3 regions of the Chryseobacterium sp. BGA-UO-ETr-SB22 genome follow, and region 1 is predicted to be linked to each of the others. Evidence: riboswitches for the same ligand, from Rfam matches in the RefSeq annotation. Region 1 holds a riboswitch; each other region holds the start of a gene.
The links. Region 1 has a riboswitch for cobalamin ahead of AC57AW_RS04435 (TonB-dependent receptor plug domain-containing protein). Riboswitches for the same ligand answer to the same signal wherever they lie in the genome.
Positions count from the first base shown of each region.

Region 2: another riboswitch for cobalamin. It lies ahead of AC57AW_RS09205 (T9SS type A sorting domain-containing protein); the one in region 1 lies ahead of AC57AW_RS04435 (TonB-dependent receptor plug domain-containing protein).
Region 3: another riboswitch for cobalamin. It lies ahead of AC57AW_RS19510 (acyl-CoA thioesterase); the one in region 1 lies ahead of AC57AW_RS04435 (TonB-dependent receptor plug domain-containing protein).

Region 1 is NZ_JCAQOV010000004.1:142,017-149,328, forward strand. Features, by position in the region: gene AC57AW_RS04425 (cell surface protein) at 1-20, opposite strand, end outside; gene AC57AW_RS04430 (YncE family protein) at 35-1,168, opposite strand; gene AC57AW_RS04435 (TonB-dependent receptor plug domain-containing protein) at 1,165-3,198, opposite strand; cobalamin riboswitch at 3,308-3,492, opposite strand; gene AC57AW_RS04440 (transporter) at 3,584-4,531, opposite strand; gene AC57AW_RS04445 (cytochrome-c peroxidase) at 4,544-5,593, opposite strand; gene AC57AW_RS04450 (MbnP family protein) at 5,586-6,416, opposite strand; gene AC57AW_RS04455 (hypothetical protein) at 6,544-6,912, opposite strand; gene AC57AW_RS04460 (superoxide dismutase) at 6,917-7,312, opposite strand, start outside.
Region 2 is NZ_JCAQOV010000005.1:413,681-420,992, forward strand. Features, by position in the region: gene dnaG (DNA primase) at 1-1,288, shown strand, start outside; gene clpP (ATP-dependent Clp endopeptidase proteolytic subunit ClpP) at 1,402-2,088, shown strand; gene AC57AW_RS09205 (T9SS type A sorting domain-containing protein) at 2,357-3,460, opposite strand; cobalamin riboswitch at 3,524-3,716, opposite strand; gene AC57AW_RS09210 (esterase-like activity of phytase family protein) at 3,949-5,217, shown strand; gene AC57AW_RS09215 (hypothetical protein) at 5,282-5,563, opposite strand; gene tpiA (triose-phosphate isomerase) at 5,588-6,346, opposite strand; gene AC57AW_RS09225 (tellurite resistance TerB family protein) at 6,388-6,735, opposite strand; gene AC57AW_RS09230 (DUF6058 family natural product biosynthesis protein) at 6,739-7,312, opposite strand, start outside.
Region 3 is NZ_JCAQOV010000005.1:2,684,687-2,691,998, forward strand. Features, by position in the region: gene AC57AW_RS19490 (hypothetical protein) at 1-231, opposite strand, end outside; gene AC57AW_RS19495 (endonuclease MutS2) at 467-2,614, shown strand; gene AC57AW_RS19500 (T9SS type A sorting domain-containing protein) at 2,705-3,808, opposite strand; gene AC57AW_RS19505 (hypothetical protein) at 4,067-4,867, shown strand; cobalamin riboswitch at 4,902-5,081, shown strand; gene AC57AW_RS19510 (acyl-CoA thioesterase) at 5,199-5,582, shown strand; gene AC57AW_RS19515 (HD domain-containing protein) at 5,639-6,229, opposite strand; gene AC57AW_RS19520 (XAC2610-related protein) at 6,238-6,933, opposite strand.

The sequences.
Region 1 (7,312 bases):
GTAAAGGTATTTCGTTTCATTTCTTAAAGTTTGATTATTTGTATAAAAAAGCGAAGTGAGCCGGGATATTTCCGCCCTCCGTTTTCCATTTAAAATGTCCGTTTTTATCAAAGCAATACACAAATCCCAGGGAAACATAATTCCTTGCATCTGTAATATAGATATCTTCTGTAATGGGGTTTACTGTAATTCCGTAAGGTGTTTTAATTGCTGCTTCATATTGTTGGTCAAAAATTCTGTTGGCAATGATCTGTTCTGTTTTTACGTCAATGATCCCAAAGCTTTTTTTGTAACTGTGGGTGTTGTAATTGAATTCGTTTCCATAGAAGTAAAGCTTATCGTTCACAATTGTCATTTCGCTCACTGCGAGATGAAAGTCTTTTTTGACAGCACCTGTTGCTGCATCTAATAAATATAAACTGGAAGCAACTTCATAATAATTCCCTCTTGAACTTACATACAGATCACCGTAATTGTCTTTTTTAATGTGATGAAGATTGATCGCTACATCCAGTTTTTTGATCTCTGTAAAGCTGTTCAAATCTATTACGGAAACGGTCTTGTCATAATTGGGAGCACGGTATCCTCCGGAATTGGCAACGAAAAGCTGGTTTCCAACGATTTCCATTTCTTCTGGCTGATATCCTACCGTTACTTCACGATTGATAGAAAGGGAGGTGGTATCAATTTCCACTACTTTTCCCTTGGGTGCTTTAGGGTTAATATCTACCGGACCTGCATAGCTGCTGGCATACGCTTTCCCATCTTTGAAGGCTAAATATCTGCAGTTTTGCAACGGAATAGAAGTAATTCGTTTGGCTGTTTTGGCATCCAGAACTTCAATTTTGTTGGAAACATTGACCACGATATAGAGTTTGCTTCCATAGACTTTGATATCATTTCCTACGTCTCCCAGTTCTTTTACCACGTTGGGGTTAATTTCCGCATAGATGTTCCGGTAGTAGGTTCCTTTGGTATAATCAAAAAAATCCAGTGTACATTTGTTGCTTCCCATATTCCCTTCGTTCAGCATATAAAAGCCTTTTATAGCTGTATTTTCTGAGGGAAGTCCTTCCACCACTTCCTGGCGGACAATGACATCATCTGTACGGCATGAAGTAAGAAAAGCTAATACAAGAAACAGAAAATAAAAGTTTAGTTTTCTCATAAGGTGAAGTTTAGAATAAGTTTAAAGTTTCTTCCCGGCATTGGATAGTTGATCACCACATCATAATATTGGTTGAAGATATTATTCATCTCAAGGCTTACTTTAAATTGATGATTCGCCCAGTTGATTTTTTTCTGAACAGACAGATCGTGAGTGTACCAAGGCTGTACATAATTGTATTGAATATTATCCTGGTTCACATCGTAGCGTTTTCCTACATACATCGCACTGTAATTGAAACTCCAGTCTTTGTAATCTGCCATCAGGGTAAATGAACCACTGTGCCATGGCGTATAAGGAATCTGATTTTTGTAGAATGTATCTTCCGGATCTGTCATATCTCTTGCACTTTGATAGGTATAAGAAAGTAATGGCCTCAGTTTTACTTTTCCTAACTGCATTTCTGCCTGAACATTTACATCAGTACCAATGATTTCAACCAATCCAAGATTCATCATCAGCCAACGGAACATACTTCCGTTAGGAGCTGCGACAATTTTATCCTGTACTTTGTTATAATAACCGTCTACTTTAGCATAAAAGGATTTAAAGAAATGGTCATTATAATTCTTCTGGTAAGTAAATCCTACATCATACTGATTGGTAAATTCCGGTTTCAGGTAAGTATTTCCGATATTGGTATAATAAAGGTCATTGAAAGTAGGCAGTCGGAAAATTCTTTTATAGAAAGCTCTGAGGGTAAGCTCAGGAATGATTTCAGGCTGATAGCTCATAAATACAGCAGGTGTCCATTCTCTGCTGTCTCCGGGTCTTTTGTTTTTTCTTACTTCTTCAAACGTAAATGTTCCCAAAAGGCTTCCCAGAATTTTAAACCTGTTCCACTGGTAAGTTGTAGCTAAAGCGACTAATGTTGTATAGCGCGTAGGATAAGAAAAGTTATCCAGGTTGGCATCCAGATTATTGTACTGAAAATCTCCGCTCAGGCTGACATCCCAATTGGGAGTGATAGAATAGACATTGGATGAGGAAAGATAAACCTCTCTTTGGATGTACACATTATCCGTATACATAATAGACTGCGAACGGACTGTATCCATAAAATGGGTATAATCGTAGGCAAATTTTGCTTTCAGCTGTGTTTCAAATTTGGGAAACAATTTTTTTCTCAGGTTGGCCTGTATAAAATAATTCTCATCAGAAAGTCTGGCACCTCTACCTTCAAAGCGGCCGTTCACAATGGGTGCAGGCATTCCACGGTCTGAAATATAACCATAACCTCTGATGTTCCAGCTTCCGTTATTTAAAGTTCCGTTTAAGGAAGTTTCAAAGCGTTTTGCTTTAATATCCGAATCCTGTCTTTTTGCAATGGTATCATAAGCCTGCTGCCCATCAGGATATTTCTTGGCATATCGAAATCTGTAGATTCCATCACTTTGCATAAATTCAGCACTGAAACTGGCAGAAACCCTGTCTGATACTTTCTGCTCTAATCGGAATGACGGATTAAAAAGATCAATGGAGGCACTTTTGGCTCTTATCACAAGGTTGGTTTTCCTTGTTCCTTTAAATACTGGTATTTTAGGCTGTAAATAGATAGATCCCGAAGAGCCGAAATCTTTTGCAGGCTGGAAAATCTCACTTTTCTGACCATTATACAATGATATTTCTTCAAGATCGTCCAATGAATATCTTCCAAGATCAACAAGCCCGTTCTGTGCATTCCCCAGTTGAATTCCGTCATAGAAAACACCCACGTGCTGGCTTCCAAGACTTCGGACGTTAATGGTTTTCAGTCCACCCATACCACCGTAGTCTTTAATCTGAACTCCGGAAAAATACCGAAGAGCATCTGCAACGGAATGACTGTTCAGTCTTTCCAGCTCTTCTCCCTGTAATGTTTGTGCCGGAACGATTTCCTTAAAGTTCTTTTTGTAGAGACTGATCACCTTGATGGATTCTTCCTTCAGCGTATCATTTTTCTTTTTTTGGGAATATAAAAGCTGAGATGCGATCACCAGTATTGTGAAAACAGCTTTATGAATTGTAGAAGTAGTCAGTTTTGCCGCCATTAGCTCATTTAGGATAATGATGACGCTAATGGATGTAAGAAAACAACGACAAAGCACAGCTGTTACTGCACAGAATCATTGATGTCCTAAGCTTTATTCCACGAAAGCGTCAAACGATTATGGTCTGGCAGGTCTTCTGACTTACTCCATTTTTGAAATCCTTCCCATTAAAAAACAGTGGATATATTCTTCAAAAATTTTGGTGTGGAGCTTACAGCAGCGGGTCTGTTCCGGATTTTCACCGGATTCCCTTTTAAGAGCTTTTTAGGGCTCACCAAATTTCGGCAAAGATAAAAAATTATTCCTAACCCCCAATTAAAATCATGATTCAGAAACAATTAAAGCCCCCGAAGGAGCTTTAACAGTATTAAAAAGAGGGTTTATTTTAAATTCCGATATTCAGGAAAATACTGAACCTGGATTTTGCTTCAATGTCTCCTCCTGCCAAGCGGGTGTACATAGGAAGCATGAGTTCACTTCCCAAACTCAGTTTTTTATAAGAAGCTTCAAATCCTAATTTCCCATACAACGCACTTCCTGCAGTATTGGGTAAAGCTTCATCGAACTGTTTATTCTGAGCATAGACTTCTCCCTGAACTCCTGTTTTTACAGAAAATATCGATTTTTCGTTTCCTGCAACCTGATAAAACCCTGTTGCAGCATAGTTCCACTGATTTCCGAAACGGTAGTTTTTCTTATTTTCCGTTTTGATCGTATAGTCTGTATTGACCAATACGGCTACTTTATTTTTCTGAAATTTATAATTCAAAGCAGCCTGATAATCCCAACTTCCGGTTCCAAGCTGAAAACTCGGATTGACACCGGAGATTCCTTTTTCATCAAATTTCCCCAAAGGAATTTTCACGCCCAAACCTCCACTCAGGTGATGGAAATTATCTTTAGAACTCATCAGCTGGTAAATTCCCATCAGGTTCAGATCACCAATTCCATTGATTTTAATATCTCCCTGCATGGTTTTCTTTTCATGGAAATGGAAGGGCAGACTTGCATATACACTCAGCTTTTTAGTTAAGGGAATTTTCCCCCAAATCTGCAGGGTATTGAAATACTGATCCTGTGTAAGGTCTTTTACAAATAGGTTCTCCTTTGCTTTGTAATGCTGTGCAAAGTATTTGATCCCTATAAACTGTGGATTCAATAAAGACTCAAAGCCGGATGATCCGTTTCCTGCAGCACAACCGCAAGCGTCACAATCATCATCAAAATCAAACCTGCTAAAGGTTTCCGGAGAAATATAAGCGCTGTCTCTAATGGTCTTCGCCTGATTCTGGCTAAACAGAATCAAACTTACTATCAATATAATCTTCTTCATGTTTTCTATAAATTATTCTGCAAATTTTGGATTGGATATAAAACTTTTGTCAGACAGTGTTTTCAGGAATGCAATGATCGACTGTTTTTCCTGACTGTTCATGGCAATTCCTATATGACCGTTCTGTTTCAGCTGTGGGTCAAGATTGGCATTATCTTCTACCTGATCTGAATAGAAGTTGAGTACCGCATCTAGGGTGTAAAATCTTCCATCATGCATGTAAGGAGCTGTATATTCTACATTTCTTAAACTCGGAACCCGGAATTTCATCCAATCAACCTGATTTAGGGTCACTCTGTAACGCCCTGCATCCTTGAATTCCGTATTGTAATACATTCCCGTATTCCGGAAACTTTCATCAGTAAACAGTTCACCGCTATGGCAAGAGGCACATTTCTGCCCGAATAATGCCATTCCCTGAGATTCGGTTGAAGTCAATTGTTCCTTTCCCTGTTTGAATCTGTCATATTTTGAATCTGCAGAAATCAGTGAAGCCATAAACTGAGATAACGCTTTCAGAATTCGTTCTCCGGTAATGGTTTCGTCTCCATAAGCTTCTCGGAAAAGCTTTTTATACTTCTGGTCATCTTTTATTTTCGAAATCGCTTCCGGTATGGAGCTGTCCATTTCATTAACATCTGTAATAGGACTGATGGGCTGTTCATTAAGATTATGAATCACTCCGTCCCACATATACCTTTTCAAAAAAGCCATATTCTGAATGGGTGGTGCATTTCTGATTCCGATTCTGTCATCTACACCATGGCTTACAGTATGCCCGTGGTGGGTAAAAGCATTTTCCTGAATATGGCAGAACCCACATGAGATGGTATTATTTCTGGAAAGTCTTCCTTCATAGAATAGTTTCCGCCCCAGTTCTACTCCATTTTTTGTCACCGGATTAATGGATTTATCGAATGTCATTTCGGGAAAATAAGAAGGAAACTGCAGATTATATGCTTTATCTTTTTCCAACGGCTGTATCACCTCATCAGAGCAGGAAATACAACTCAACAGAAATACAAGCAGAACCAGTATCGTTTTAACAAAAAAATTAATCATTGTGAACGTGGTCTACTTTAAACATTTTCGTAAGATTGTTGGTAACATCTACCAGGTGCTGGTTTGAACCCATCAGCATATCATTGGCAGTTGTAAGAGTAAGTGCTTTATCTCCACTCAAGAACTGGTTAAGATCTGCCAGAATATGAATAGATGGACGAATTTGTCCCGTCACTCTCGCTGTTGTTGGGAGGTTCAATGTAATTTCACGGTATAAATCGGGCTGTTCGTTAGCTATAACATTTCCCATATTTCCGGTATGATTCATGAATTCTTTAGAAGGAGAATCTGCACCATATTTCCCTTCCAGTTTCACAAAAACATATCCTGCAGCCCATGACCACGACATCCCTTTCTGCTTAGCTTTCGTCCAGAATTCAGCTTGCCCGTCTTGTCCCAGCAAGTAAGCTTTCTGGCTGATTCCCAATCCGAATCTTATTTTTTTATAATTATTTTTCTGAATACCATCCAGATTCAAATAGACCACTCCAGCTACAGCATCTGCCTGATCCACAATAAATGCTCCTTTATCAGGATTGTTTTCGTTGTATTTAAATTCATTTCCGTTCTCATCAATCAGTGTAATATTACTGATGACATATTTTAACGCGGAAAAATTATGTTTCTGTCCCTGAGAAGAAGTCTGCACTGTCTGATTTAAAATAACATCTCCTACATTATTAAAGCCGTTTTGAAATTTGATCTGAAGTTTTCCGGGTGTGGTATCTTGTGAATTATCGTCATCCCTGCTGCTTTCGCAGGATACAAAAGAGAATAAAGTAAAGGCAATAAAGAATAATGATAAAAATTTATAAATTTTCATTGTTGATTTTTTAAGTTGAATTATATTTTTGAAATGTGAAAACATTCTTTTTTACCACAAAAGGCACAAATTTTTTACACTTAAGTTTATTAAGTGACTTTTATGGTTGAATCATGATATGAATAACTTAAAAAACCGGTGGTTTGAAAATGTGGGTAAGAAACAGAAAATAATAGGCTGTTTCGTAGATAAAGTTGAAATTGAAAAACGGGTGTTTTTCAGTAGTCATGATCTCTGCAGTTTCAGGCAGGATATAGGTATCAAGGATCTTCTGTCCTGAGTTTTTGAATTTCTGAAAAGGGGAAGTTTCTGAATCATTGGTTTTGGCCAATTCTTTACTCAGGTAACATTTCCCGTTGCAGTGTACCTCCGGCCTTGATTTATTTATACAAAGGACTTTGGTGATATAATCATAATTTACAGCATACTCTACCAATGGCACCAAAGGTCTTAGCACCATATAAAAAGTAAAAAGTATGCTGTAAAGTAATTTCATCAGATTATTTTTTGCTTACAGCTTCTTCATATCTTCTGCTGATCTCCTTCCAGTTGGTAACATTCCAGATAGCGGTAAGATAATCTGCTCTTTTATTCTGATATTTTAAATAATAAGCATGTTCCCAGACATCAATCCCGAAAACAGGTGTTCCTTTCTCTTCCACTACATCCATCAAAGGATTGTCCTGGTTAGGAGTAGAGGAAACAAACAATTTCCCGTCTTTTCCTACAGAAAGCCAAGCCCATCCTGAACCGAAACGGTCTGCTCCGGCTTTAGCCATTTTTTCTTTAAAAGCATCCATACTTCCGAAAGTTTCAGTGATGGCTTTTGCTAATTTTGCAGAAGGCTGCGTGTTTTTCTGAGGAGTAAGTACCGTCCAGAACAGTTCATGGTTGTA
Region 2 (7,312 bases), on a different contig from region 1:
ATATCTCAATTCGCCGGAAACGGAGATTTATCATAAATCCAATGTCCTTTATGGGTTAAACCAGAGTAAGCAGGCTATTTCAAGAAAGAATGGCTGTCTTTTGGTAGAAGGGTATATGGATGTGATTTCACTTCATATGTCCGGAATTGAAAATGTGGTGGCCAGTTCCGGAACGTCTTTGACTACAGAGCAGATCAAACTGATCAAAAGGCTTACGGAAAACGTAACCATTCTTTTTGATGGTGATAATGCCGGTATTAAAGCCAGTTTCCGAAGCATTGATATGTTGCTTACGGAAGGAATGAATATCCGTGTGTTGCTTTTCCCTGATGGAGATGACCCGGATTCATTCGCCAGAAAACATCCACAGGAATACGTAGAAAAGTACATCGAAAATGAAGCGATGGATTTCATCGACTTCAAAGCGGAAATTCTGTTGAGGGATGTTGGTAATGACCCTATTAAAAAAGCAGAAGCAATAAGGGATATCGTAAAGTCTGTTTCTTTTGTACAGAATGCACTGAAAAGAGAAGTTTACCTTAAAGAGGTTTCCAATAAATTCGGGCTTTCTGAGCAGAGTCTTTTCAATGAACTGGATGTTCAGAAGCAGATCACACAGAATCAGACCCATCACGTTCAACAGCAGCAAAAGGAGAAAGCAGCTCCAAAGATGGAGATTGTTCCTCTTGAAAAAGAAAAAGAAGATCCTTTCCTGTTTGATGTACTGTTTATGGAGAATAAACTTGTTGAACACATGCTGGCATTTGGGGATATTATTCTGAAACGTAGAAATGAACAAGGTGAAGAATATCAGATTACGGTAATTGAAGAAATTCTTCATCATTTTGAAGAAGAACAGTATACGTTTTTAGTCAAAGGTAATGAAGTCATTATCACTCAGGTGAGAGAGGGAATTCAGAAAGATGAGCTTAGAAGTGGAAACTTTTTTGTATCTTTTATGGATGAAGAGATTACTACAAAGGTGGTGGATGCTTTGATTCCACTGGATGATCTTGAAAACTGGGCTTCCAGAAATATTTATCCTCCCAATTATGGTGATAAAGTGGCAGATCAGATCCAGGGAGATGTTTTATTGCATAAATACAGGTATATTGATTATTTAATCACGGAAACGGCTAAAGATCTTGATAAGTACAGTACCACAGATGAAGGGAAATATTATGAGCTCATCAAAAAGATTACCTTACTGAAACAGGCTTCGATGCGATTGAGTAATATCATCGAATATTCGCCTATCAAAGGAATCTATGGTGATAGAAAAAGATAGTTTTTAAAGTCAGTTTTTTTGATATTCTGTGACAAAAAGTCCTATAAAATTTTAGGAATAAATATTGTAATTTAAACTTCGAGAATAGTATAAAAATAATACATAATAGAAATATGGACATTAAAAAAGATTTCAGAGATTTCTCTGTAAAGCATTTAGGAAACAACGGTTTGGTTACCGATCAGTATATGGGAATGTATGGGCCAACGAATCTTACTCCGTACATCATGGAAGAAAGAAGATTAAACGTTGCTCAGATGGACGTTTTCTCCCGTTTGATGATGGACAGAATTATCTTCCTGGGAACAGGTATTGATGATCAGGTAGCAAATATTGTTACAGCACAGCTTTTATTCTTAGAAAGTGCAGATCCGTCAAAAGATATTCAGATCTATATCAACTCTCCTGGTGGAAGTGTTTATGCAGGTTTAGGTATTTATGACACTATGCAGATTATTAAGCCGGATGTAGCGACAATCTGTACAGGTATGGCTGCTTCAATGGGAGCTGTATTATTGGTTGCCGGAGAAAAAGGAAAACGTTCTGCGCTTAAGCACTCAAGAGTAATGATTCACCAGCCTTCAGGAGGTGCTCAGGGAGTTGCTTCTGATATGGAGATCAACTTGAGAGAGATGCTGAAATTGAAGCAGGAACTTTACGAAATCATTGGTCACCACTCAGGACAAACATATGAGTGGGTAGAAAAATCTTCTGACAGAGATTACTGGATGACTTCTGAAGAAGCGAAAGGCTACGGAATGGTAGATGAGGTTCTGCAAAGATCTACTGAGAAAAAATAATTGATTGTAAAATCATAAGAAACCGCACCCATCTGGTGCGGTTTTTTTGTTGAATCAATTCTGGATTTTGAACTGTATTGACTGTTTAGATTTCTACAGAATGATACAATTGGAATAATGGTTTTTCCATACAGTTTGCAATTCTGCATAGATTCTAATTATTGACAAAAATTTAAACTGAAGACGTGAAAATTCCCATCCTCTGGAGGGGTGTCAAAAATTCAAAGAATTTTTGACGGGGTGGTTTTACGTGTAAAGGCGCTTTTCTTTATTTCTTAACCATCTTATGCATCACAGAACCACCATTTGTTTTAATCTCAACAAAATAAACTCCTGAAGATAAAGCCCGGATAGGAATCTTTAACTCCTGAGAAGTTAGTACCTTTTGCCCAGCAGCTGAATAAATATTCACTTCTTTTAGTTTCTCAGTTGTTTCAATCTGAATGAAATCACTTGCCGGATTAGGATAAATACTGAATTTTTTCTTTGAAACGGAAGAAGTACCCAAGGTTAATTGTGCTTCAGTTGGTGTAAATGGTCTTCTTTGCCCAAAACTCAGCCCCAACCAATCATCATTGCTCAGCTGAACCTGAGAAAGGCTGGTTTTCGTTTGCCAGCTTGACAAATCTTTTCCTTTGTATAACTTCCAGCTGTCTGATCCGGAAGTATTCCCGGTGAATGAATTTAATGATAAATGGGAAACCTGATTGTTAGCCGATGTATAATTAAAATACGAAACCTGAGTCTGGATCAGTTGTAAAGCCTGTTCAGCAGTGATGCTCCCGTTATATTTAATTCCGAAAACAAAAGAATTGGCACCATTGGCATTATCAGTTCCGAAATCAATCACCACAAGGCTTTTATTGCTTCCTGTTCCTACCCAGTTGGTAACCTGAGATGGTACGTACCATGAAGAGCTGTAAGCTGCAACAGGAGTAGAAGGAGGAGTGTCGTAATGATCAAGACCGTATGAAGCTCCATACCATTTTCCGTCAACCAAAGGAGTATAACCTACACCATTATTCCATGTCATGGTTGATGCACTGGATCCGGACCATGTTATCCAGCTGTCATCAATAGTGGAGGTGTGATGATTATAATTCAGAATAGAAAGGTATCCTGTAGGAATGTCAACCTGCATTTTGGGTTCTGCGGCCACAATAGCATTAATAAGATCTTCCATTGTTAAATCATTGCTATCAAAGCGGTATCCCCATGCATAAGAATTGGGAGTGCTGTTGTCATTAAAATCTGCAATGAAATAGGCCTTTTTAGAACCGGTTCCTACCCAGAATTTAATGTCATTTTCTGTGAATTGGGCTGACAATAACTGCATACAAAGCAGCAAGAAAAAAAAATAGATTTTTCTCATGATATAATTTAAATTAAAGTTTTACTCCCGAAACTTATCTTCAAAGGAAAGTATTTTTTCCTCTAAAGTCAGTATTTTAAGGCAGGTCTCCTGGCTCACATCTTACAGCCTCCTTCCCGGATTTTCAGGTCCAGTGGTATTAATATGCTATAAGTTTAAACAGTTTACAGTTGCGGGTACAGCTCAAAATTTGAATGGTATTCTCACTTGATTCCCTATTAATGAACAATGTTCAGCCTTAAAACGCTGCAAATATATCATATAAATTTGTGAGTCCGTTTTGTGAATTATCTTTTTTCGGATATGCTTAAAAAGTTGGTTTTCATATTAATTAATAATTGAGTTAGATTGCTGGATTTCCATTTTAAAATCTTCTTTTTTCTGTTTATATTCAATTCATTTTGTAGTTCTATTGTTAAAATAGAATTATCATTATATTCAAGATCAGTTTATAATCAATCTCTATTTTCGCAGCCATAAAAGTGAATATGAAAAAATTACTATTGTCTGTTGCAGTGCTGGCAGTATTAGCTTCATGCAACAGTGAGGCTGATTCTACAATAATTAATCAGGATATTAATTATTCCAAACTGCCTCAGGAATTTCCATTTACAAAACTGGCTACGATAAACGGAGTAGATGTTATCAATGGTGGATTTGGTTCCGGAGCAGCTGCTCACCCTACAAGAAAAGGTGAATTCTATGTCATTACAGATAGAGGACCTAATACTGACTTCCAGAATGGAAAAAAATTTCTTACCCCTAACTTTACGCCTACCATTATGCATTTTAAAATCAATGCTGATGGAAATGTAGAAGTGATTAAATATATTAAGCTTAAAAACCCATCAGGACAGCCTATTACAGGATTACCAAACCCTGCAGGAATGGGAAGTACCGGAGAAATAGCCTATGATGCTTCCGGAAATGTTTTAGGGACGGATCAATATGGATTAGACAGTGAAAGTATTGTAGCAGCAGCAGACGGTACATTCTGGGTTTCTGATGAATACGGGCCACACATCGTGCATTATAGTGCAGACGGAATGGAGATGGAAAGAATAAGCCCGATTGGCGTAAATACAGGACCAAGAAAATTACCTGCTGTTTTAGCCAAAAGAAGAGCGAACAGAGGGATGGAAGGACTTGCTATTACACCCGATGGAAGAACATTGGTAGGAACCATACAGTCAATGATGTATGTACCCAGCAAAGCATTGGCTACCAATACTACTTTGACGAGAATTGTCACATTTGATACTGTTACAGGGCAGACCAAACAGTTTTTATACAAACAGGATGGAGGAGCTTCCGATTCAGTTTGTGACATTACAGCCTTAAGTAATAATGAATTCCTGGTGATTGAAAGAGATGGAAATTTCGGATCTCAGGGAGGAATTAAAAAAGTATACAGAATCAACCTAAGCAATGCTTCCGATGTGAATGGAACTGATATTAATGCGGTAGACGGAATGAAAATTAATGGTAAGGCCTTAGAACAGTGTTCATGGGACGAAATTACCAATGCCGGGATAAAGGCTGTTTCAAAAACATTGGCCGTAGATCTGGTTGCAAAGCTGGGCTACGAACATGATAAGTTTGAGGGAATTGTTTATTTAGGAAATAATAAACTGGCTGTTTTCAATGATGATGATTTTGGAGTAGTGGATGATGGAAACGGAAACCCTAAGGCTAAAATTCTTCCTAAAACAGGGAAGGTAGACAAAGGAACTATGTATGTAGTCGATATTCAATAATTAGATTTTTTTAACGGAAAACGGCGGCATCTTCGATGCCGCCGTTTTTATTGTATGGTATTTCTTAGCTGACTTTTCTCCTTTTAAAGAAAACTCTATAAACTAAAAATGTTTGTATCAGAACGTTTCCTATAAATAGAAGTACTGCCTGATAAGTTGGAATATCAGCATAAAAAGGCAATAATTTATTAAATAAAACGGCTGGAGAATTTACCAGAGCCTTAATCAGTGCCAATGGATAACTCAAAAAGTCAGGTCTTATGCCAATTAAAAACTGATCATAAACAAAGACATAAATAAGATCAAATAAAAGAAGTCCGAAGAATATTAAAATGAAGTTTTTCATGTCTGTTCTAAAAGTTCCTTTATTTTAGTTAAAACCCTCAATGATTTTAGAGAAATCCTCTAATTTCAAAGCAGCTCCTCCAATCAGACCTCCATCGATATCCGGCTGAGAGAAAATTTCTTTTGCATTGTCTGGCTTTACAGATCCTCCGTAAAGGATTGAAATTTCATCAGCAACTTCCTGTCCGTATTTTGCAGCGATAATGCTTCTGATGTGTGCATGAATTTCCTGAGCCTGCTCAGGGGTTGCTGTTTCTCCTGTTCCAATAGCCCAAACAGGTTCGTAAGCGATCACTACCTTCTTGATTTCTTCAGCAGAAAGTGTGAAAAGAGCGACTTCAGTCTGGTTTTTCACAACCTCGAAGTGCTGTCCTGCTTTTCTTTGCTCAAGAGTTTCCCCGTTGCAATAGACAGGAATTAGACCTTTGTCAAGAGCTAATTTGATCTTTCTGTTACAGTGAGAATCTGTTTCTCCGTGATATTGTCTTCTCTCAGAGTGACCGATCAGTGAACCGGTAGCGTCAATAGATTCTAGCATATCAGCAGAAATTTCTCCTGTATAAGCGCCACTTTCATGCTCGCTCATATCCTGAGAAAATACCCCAATCTCGTCCTTTTCAAAGATGTCTTTTGCCATCATTAGATACAAAGATGGTGGAGCGATCCAAACCTCACAGTTGGTAGCATTGTTGTTTTTATAGCTTAGTAACTGAATCATCAATTGTTGTGCATCAATTACATTTTTGTTCATTTTCCAGTTGCCTGCAACTATTTTTCTTCTCATAAGATTTAAATATAGATTTATTTACTTTTTTAGTGTTTATGCTATAATCCCCATAGATTTTTCAGCAGAACATAGAATGTATGTTCCTCTTCAGTTACTTTATTGTCAGCTTTGATCAATGACTTTGCAAACTGAACAAACTTTACACGCTCGTCTTCAGTAGAATCTTCATGGAAGCATCTTGCATGGAATTCAAAGTGGTCTTTCCACTCTTCAGGCTGTAAAAGAGCCAGGGTTTCCAATTCATTGTCAAGATTCATTCTGAACGGAAATTCATCTGCCATATATTGCTGCACCAGCATTCCTTCCTCAGGAGCAAACTCTCCGTCTACAGAAGAAAGGATCATTAATAAGTGATATCCGGCGATTGATTTATTTGATTTTTGCATGTTTTAATATTTTTTTACTAGATCGTCTAAGTTATTTTCTTCTAAAATTTTATCGAGATATTTACCTCTGCTGCTTGATTTTCTTTGATAAGGAGCAAATTTCTGTGTTACTTCATTGAATTCTTCACTCAGTTTTATCAGCTCGTCTGACTCATCCGCTGTAAGTTTTTTATCAGAAAATTCTGTATTGAAATGAATCAGTTTTTTTACTGCAATTTCCTTTTTTACAATTTCCTCTTCCGTAGAATGTAATGTACAAATCCCATAGATCCCGTTACAATAGGCAGCCCATTCACTTTCAAATATTTCATCCAGTTTTTCCTGTTCCGGAAAAGAAGTATGGAATATACAGTCATAAGCGAAACCTTTATGAGGATGATTGATCAGATGTTGGATGAAGTTTTCTTTAAATTCTGCTTTATATTGATGAACATCACTCAAATCTTTATTCTTCTTAACCAGTGAAATACAGTTTTTACTGAAATATTTTTCTGTAATCTCATTTTCAAACTCATCATTAAGAGGCGATGTAATTCTGATACTTCGGGAAACCGTGTAAGAAGGCTGTGGAACTAAT
Region 3 (7,312 bases), on a different contig from region 1:
CTCATTTTTATCACTGCTTTTTTTCTGTTCTATTTTATAAGGATCAGCTTTTTTATGATGATAGCCTACTTTATTTTTATTTTTTTTTTCTGAAATCTTTTTATTACCAGCTTTTTTGGTTTTCCTGCTATTAGGTTTATTCTCAACTTTTTCAATCTCTTTATTTTGAATTTGGGCCTGGGCCTGAGCTCCTACCGAAAGAAAAAGAAGAGCAAGCAGTGCATTTTTCATGGTTATAATTTAATTAGTGCAATAAATATACGCTATAAGCACTATCCGTTCAAACTTTTTTCATTTTAACAATAACTATTACGCTTTTGAAACTGGATATGAAAATAAAAGCTTCTTTTCATTTCCCTTCTTTATTTTATTATAATGGCTCAAAATACTCATCAATTCAAAGTTAATTTATCCTGTAAATCTCTCAGATATATGTAATAATCAAAATTCTCACTAAATTTGCATTGTGTATATAGATAAAGAAGATTTAGACGAATTAGAGTTTCCGCAATTGCTCGCGGAAATCTCCCCATTTGCGTATTCTCCGAAAACAAGAGAAAAAATTCTTCAACTTCGCCCAATGGAAATAGATGAGGCGGAACTTTCATTAAAAAAAACGTCAGAATATCTGTCGAGTTTTGAAAGTTCAAATGCGATTCCGTTTGATGAATATGAAGATATTGAAAGTGAGCTGAAATTGATGCTGATTGAGAATTACCGACTGGAAAACGCTGCTTTCATCAAAATAAAAACCATCACGGAACAGATCGGAAAACTGCAGAAGTTCTTCCCTACCATGCCGGAAACGTTTCCTAACTTGCTAGAAGAGGTTTCTGTACTGGAATTCAGAAAAGAGATCATTGATAAAGTAGATAAGGTTTTCAACCGTTTTGGTGAGGTAAAAAGTGAAGCTTCTCCGGCTCTGAAAGGCTTGAGAACTGAAATCCAGCTTGCTAAAAAAGCAATTCAGGAAAATTTCAACCGCGCACTTACCACGTATGGACAGAGTGACTTTTTGGATGACATACGGGAAACCATTATTGATGACCAAAGAGTACTAGCTGTAAAATCAGGATTCAAAAAAAGAGTGGCCGGAAGAACGCTGGGAATTTCCAAAACAGGTTCCATTACCTACATTCAGCCGGACAGTGTTGTAAAGCACTACTTCAAGCTTCGTGAAAGTGAAGAAGAAGAGAAAAAAGAAATCGATAAAGTTCTCCGACAGCTTACCGCTGAACTGGCAGAATTTCAACCTCAGCTATGGAGATATCAGGCTTATATTTTTGATCTGGACCTTACAAGAGCGAAAGCTAAGTTTTCTGATTTAGTAAACGGAATTCTTCCCAAGATCAATCGTCATAAGACATTGAAACTTAAAGATGCCTACCATCCCTTGTTATGGTTGAGAAATAAAGTAGAGAATAAAACGATTCACCCTCAGACTTTGGCTTTAACGGAGCATAACAGGATTATCTGTATTTCCGGGCCTAACGCTGGTGGGAAATCAATTACGCTGAAAACAGTAGGATTATTGCAGCTGATGATTCAAAGTGGTATTCTGGTTCCGGTTCATCCCAAATCTGAAATGTTTTTCTTTGAAAAAGTAATGACCGATATTGGTGATAATCAATCCATTGAAAATCATTTATCGACCTATTCATCAAGATTGAAGAAAATGTCCGGAATCATCCGCGAGGCTGATGCCAATACCCTTCTACTAATTGATGAATTTGGTACCGGTTCTGATCCGGAATTGGGAGGTGCTCTGGCGGAAAGTTTCATGGAGTTTTTCTATGATAAAAAGAGTTTTGCCATTATCACGACTCACTACACCAATATTAAACTGGTGATAGAACAGCTTCCCAATGCCCAGAACGCAGCAATGCTCTTCAATGAAGAAACACTGGAGCCAATGTATAAACTGGAAGTGGGCCAGGCAGGAAGTTCATTTACTTTTGAAGTTGCAGAAAAGAATAAAATCCCAAGATTTATTATCCATTCTGCCAAGAAAAAGGTAGAACATGATATTGTTAACCTTGATAAGACTATTGTAAAACTGCAGCAAGAAAAATTTGAAGTTGAAAAACTGAAATCCGATCTTGCAGAAAGAAAAGAATCTGTAGAGGATAAGCGTGACAATCTTCAGAAACTGAATGATCAGCTGCAGCAGAAACTGTTCAATTTCCAGAAATTATATGAAGAGGAACACCGTAAGCTTCAGTTCGGGAATAAGATTGAGACGTTCATCGACAGTTATACAAAGGGCAAATCCAGAAAAGATGTTGTAAAAGACTTTGTAAAGCTTCTGGAGCAGGAGAAATTCAGGAAATTAGGCCATGATAAGGATGAAACAAAACGCCTGCAGGTTGTTAAGAGAAAAATTACTCAACAGCTGAAAAAGGAGGAAGTGATTGAAAAAATTGCAGAAACCAATGAAAAACTGGAAGAACAGCGTAAAAGTGACCGTGCTGTTTGGATGAAAATTGGACAGCGTGTTCGTATTACCGGAAGTACCAGTGTAGGAACTATCGAAAAGATTTCCAGAAACAAGGTAATTGTCAATTATGGAACCTTCAAGACAACGATTAATGCGGATGAACTTGAGAGAATTTAATTAATCTAAAATGAGTTTATTTTTAAACTTATTTTACGCAAATACTAAGAGAGAGTGCCTTCCGACACTCTCTCTTTTTTATTCAATATTTTATTTCTTAATGAATTTTAACCGAATTGTATGATTTTTATCTTTCAGCTGAATAAAATAAATTCCTTCGGATAAATTGCTAAGGTTTACTTTATGATCAGAAACTTTTCCTTCACCTGCTTTTTGCCCCAATACATTATAAATCTCATAATCTGTTGCTTCTGAAATTCCGGAGATATTTAAAATATCAGATGCTGGATTAGGATAAATTTCCGGTTTTGCCGATTTAACAGCTTCGTTTACTCCCAATAAAGGGTTCAGGAAGTTTATCCCGTAATCCTCAACTTCTCCATAGGTAAATGAACCACAAGCATCTGTAGGCACCTCTTGTCTGCACATTACCCTCATTACAAGCCCGCAACCATTAATTACAGCACTAGGCAATGTAGGATAACTGGGGATAGAAAATGTGGTTACAACCGGAGCTGTTGACGACACATTATTCGCAACCAGTACTCTTTCATTAGAATCAAAAATACCATTACCATTGATATCTATCCATGCTGTTATAGTGATAGGACTTGGAGTACCTGTCCATGTACTACTTACTGAAAGCGTATTTCCAACACTTCCTGCTAAAAATTTAATTCTCCGGTCTATATCAGTTCTGTAATCGATATAGTTAGAAGCTCCGGAGTTGCTCACCATTGGAGCTGTCATTCCCGTTGAATTTACTGTTACATTTGAAATATACACCATTGTTGCATCTGTAGAGGCAGTAGTGCAATAATTGAGTGACGTCGCAAAAAATATTGGATTCGACCACATTCCCTGAGTAGTACATATTTTTGCTACCTGCACTTCATAAACTGTACAAGGCTGCAGATTCGTAATAGTAAATGAATTTTGCCCTGGTGTAGGAGTAGCTACCATCCAGGAAGTAGTTCCGGGTAATCTATATCTGATGGTATTATTCGGGGTATCTGGATCAGCAGTCCATGTAACAGTTCCGGAGGTAAGGGTTATAGTGGACATCTGAACGCCGGTGGGAACGTTCGTATCACAGTAAAATAAAGATTCCGATCCTGCTTCTATTTTGTTTTCTGCCTGAAAGCTGGAAATCCCCAAAATAAAAGAGAATACACAAAGTAGTCTTTTTGTCATGTTTATTAGTTTTTAAATTCTCTTGAAAAATAGGAATTTTATTGAATATACTTTATAGGTCGTCCATATATTATTGTATTTTTTCAATAGATTTAAATTATATACGTAAAAAACACAGCTATCCTGTAGAATATTACTGGTAAAATACCTGCTTTCTTATCATTATTTGAACAAATACAAGATTTAAGAGAACTGTAAGAGTATAATTACCCTCCGAAAAGCATTTAATTTATATATTTGGGGGATCAAAAAATTTTCATGATGACTTTCATAAACAAAGCATTCTATCTATCCGCTTTCAGTATTTTTTCTTTAGCCTTTGTAAAAGGGCAGAATAAAGTTCCTTTCGGAGTGGTAAAAGCTGAAGAAGGATATGCCAATGTACGGGTTCATAAAGACAATTACAGAAAAATTGTAGACAAAATCCGTATGCGTAAAGGAGATGTATTTGTTTATGTAAAACCTGCTCCCGGAGAAACAGAATGGATCTGGATCAAATATCCTGAAAAACAGGATGACGACAAGCCGTTTGTACGCTATGAAACGCTTGATAAAGAAGGAATGGTAAATAAAGAGCGTATTGCTTATATTGATCAGCTTCCGGCTTATACACCGTCCAAATCTAAAAACGGAAAATCACTTATTTTCACAGATAATTCTGATCCGAAAGTCCCTACTGCCCAAAGAAGCAAAGTTGTGATTGATATTTATCCATCCAATGCAGGCTACCGTAAAAAAGAAAAAGATGCAGAAGGAAAACTTCTGACCATCGATAAAGTAAAACCCTGGGGAATTGGAAATGACCTTCCAGAAGGAATGACCGAAATCAAATCGATCAGGGTACAACAGCCCGGAAGAGGTTCTGTCTTTGTAAGAGAAGCCATCAAAAATATGTTCCAGCCTACCATGGATTTTGAGAACATTGGCGTAACCTCCCTAGACACCGACAATATTTTCCTATACATGATAAACGGTTCTGGAGAAAACAGATACACCACGCTGTGGACGATCAAGAAAGGAAGAGTAATCAGCCAGATTATTTACCATAATCCGGAATAAATTCATTATTTTTGCACCCGAAAAGTTTTAACGCTTATTCATCACAGAAATTGGTTCTGCATTATTGCAGATTAAAAGGGAACCGTGTGAAAATCACGGACTGTCGCGCAACTGTAAGTAACTGAAATCTTTATCAAAGATCCACTGTGCGAGGCATGGGAAGGAGATAAAAGATGTTACAAGTCAGGAGACCTGCCTATTTCTTTAAACAAATAACTTTCGCGATTTGAAGTTGTATTGATCTGATGGATTGTTTCAGGAATTCTATAAGTTCCTGTCATTGTTCTGTTATTTTAATATCATTTTCATTTCGCTTTAATAATAATGATATATGACTACAGAAGAAAGAATTGAAGCATCCGAAACCAGAATCTTTAAAGCGGTTTTCCCTAACACAACCAATCATTACGATACCCTTTTTGGTGGTACGGCCATGCAGCTGATGGACGAAGTAGCTTTTATTACAGCCACCCGATTTGCCAGAAAAAGAGTGGTAACAGTGAGCAGTGACAAGATCGATTTCAAAAAACCTATTCCTGCCGGAACTATTGTGGAACTGATTGGGAAAGTTTCCTACGTAGGAAAAACCAGTATGAAAGTAAATGTTGAGATCTATACCGAGCAGATGTATTCTTATGAAAGAGAAAAAGCCATCGTAGGTGACTTTACGTTTGTAGCGATTGACGAATTCAAGAAACCAATCCAGATACTATAAATAAAAAAGCTTCGGGCGGCCTTTGGCCGCCCGAAGCTTTTTCTATGTTTTTTAATTTATTTCACAACTTTTTCCATTTCCAGACTTCTGTTCAGCAGCAGTTCAAAAGCTTCACCCATTTCATCAGAAGCTCTGTTGATTGCATTTTCAAGCATATTTCGGATTTGTTTTTCTGTTACTCCCGCTTCCGTCCAGCTTTTTCCTGAAGTATGAGAATTTAAAATAAACGGCATAATTCTATCAATCCCGCAGGCAAAAATAGCATCAGAGGTTTTCTCATCTTCGAACTCAAGCCATAGATTAAAGAACTCCGTGCGCAAAGGTTCATCAAGAATTCCGAAAATCTTTTGGGCAGATGCCTTTTCTCTGTCAAACTTACCTACCATTGCCTTTTCATCAAAAATAAAAGTGTCTCCAGCTTCTATCTCTACCAAATCATGGATGGAAAGCATTCTTATCACTCTTAAAAGATCAATATCTGCACGGTTTTTAGCATACGGATAAAGGATCTGTGCCAGAATGATAATCTGCCAGGAATGTTCCGCGGTATTCTCTCTTCGGGAATCATCAGCATTATAATTTCTTCGCTGTACATTTTTCAAGGCATCCACTGCCAGAATAAAGTCAATCTCTTTCTGAATTTTCATCTAACTTTTTATTTTCTATTATATTGATCTGCCGGGTATACCTTTGTTTTGGTAATCCATTTATTATTGATCTTTTCTTTAGTTATTACTTTCACCTGACCTTCAGTGTTCATATCCTCTTCCTTTTCAAAGACTTTATCCAGACCTTTATTCGGAATAACGGCGTATTCAGTAGTGAAAATATCGCAGCACCCGGATTTACCATAGGAGATCAGGCGTTTACGTTTCACATCAACATCAAAAATATCAAGGGCATTGGAAGCAAGATCCGTAAGTTCTTTACTCTTTACAAACCCCATTCTAGTACTGTTGAATACATATACATCATAGGAAGCGGCACTGTAGTTTCCCATATTTCCGTTCCTTATCGCAACATCTTCGGTTCCGTCAAAATTAAAATCATTAATGATAACAGAATTCTGCTTATTTGTCAGCTGAATCATTTTTCCCTGCTTAGGTTTTTCAGCCTGATCTACTTCCAATACCAGGTCGTCCGATACAAAAGTCTGCACCTTTGTGTTTTTATGATCAAACAATTCTACACTTCCTTTGCCGCTGCACCGCCCATCATGGCAATTCTCTACCTGGATGATTGCATCGTAATTCTTTGACGCATTTTTAACCTCAAACTGATATTGTCCAAAACAGGCAGGACCAAGTAAAACAAAAGCCGATAAATGCTTGTATGTATTTAATAAATTCATGGTAATAGTAAATAGATTTAGGTGTTTTTGTACCTAACAAAAATACGAATCATAATACCGATCTCAAAATTACAGCCTTATTATATGTAAAAATCTGAAACAATTTAACAGCCTTTAGATAAAAGAGTATTCATTAATAAGAAGCTGTTTCCCGCTATACGCTCATACTCCTCGCACAGCACCTGAAACCTATCTGCTGTGGGGTAACCGCTGCTATCGGGGCTAGATGATGGCAGTGGGCAACGAAATAATTAATAAATAATGAGTAAATAGTAATGGACCATCTCAATTATTTCTGATTATTTTTCTCAATCACATCAAAAATTTCAACAATTTTACAATTATTTCCATCCAAATTCATTTTCCTTAAAATTCAGTG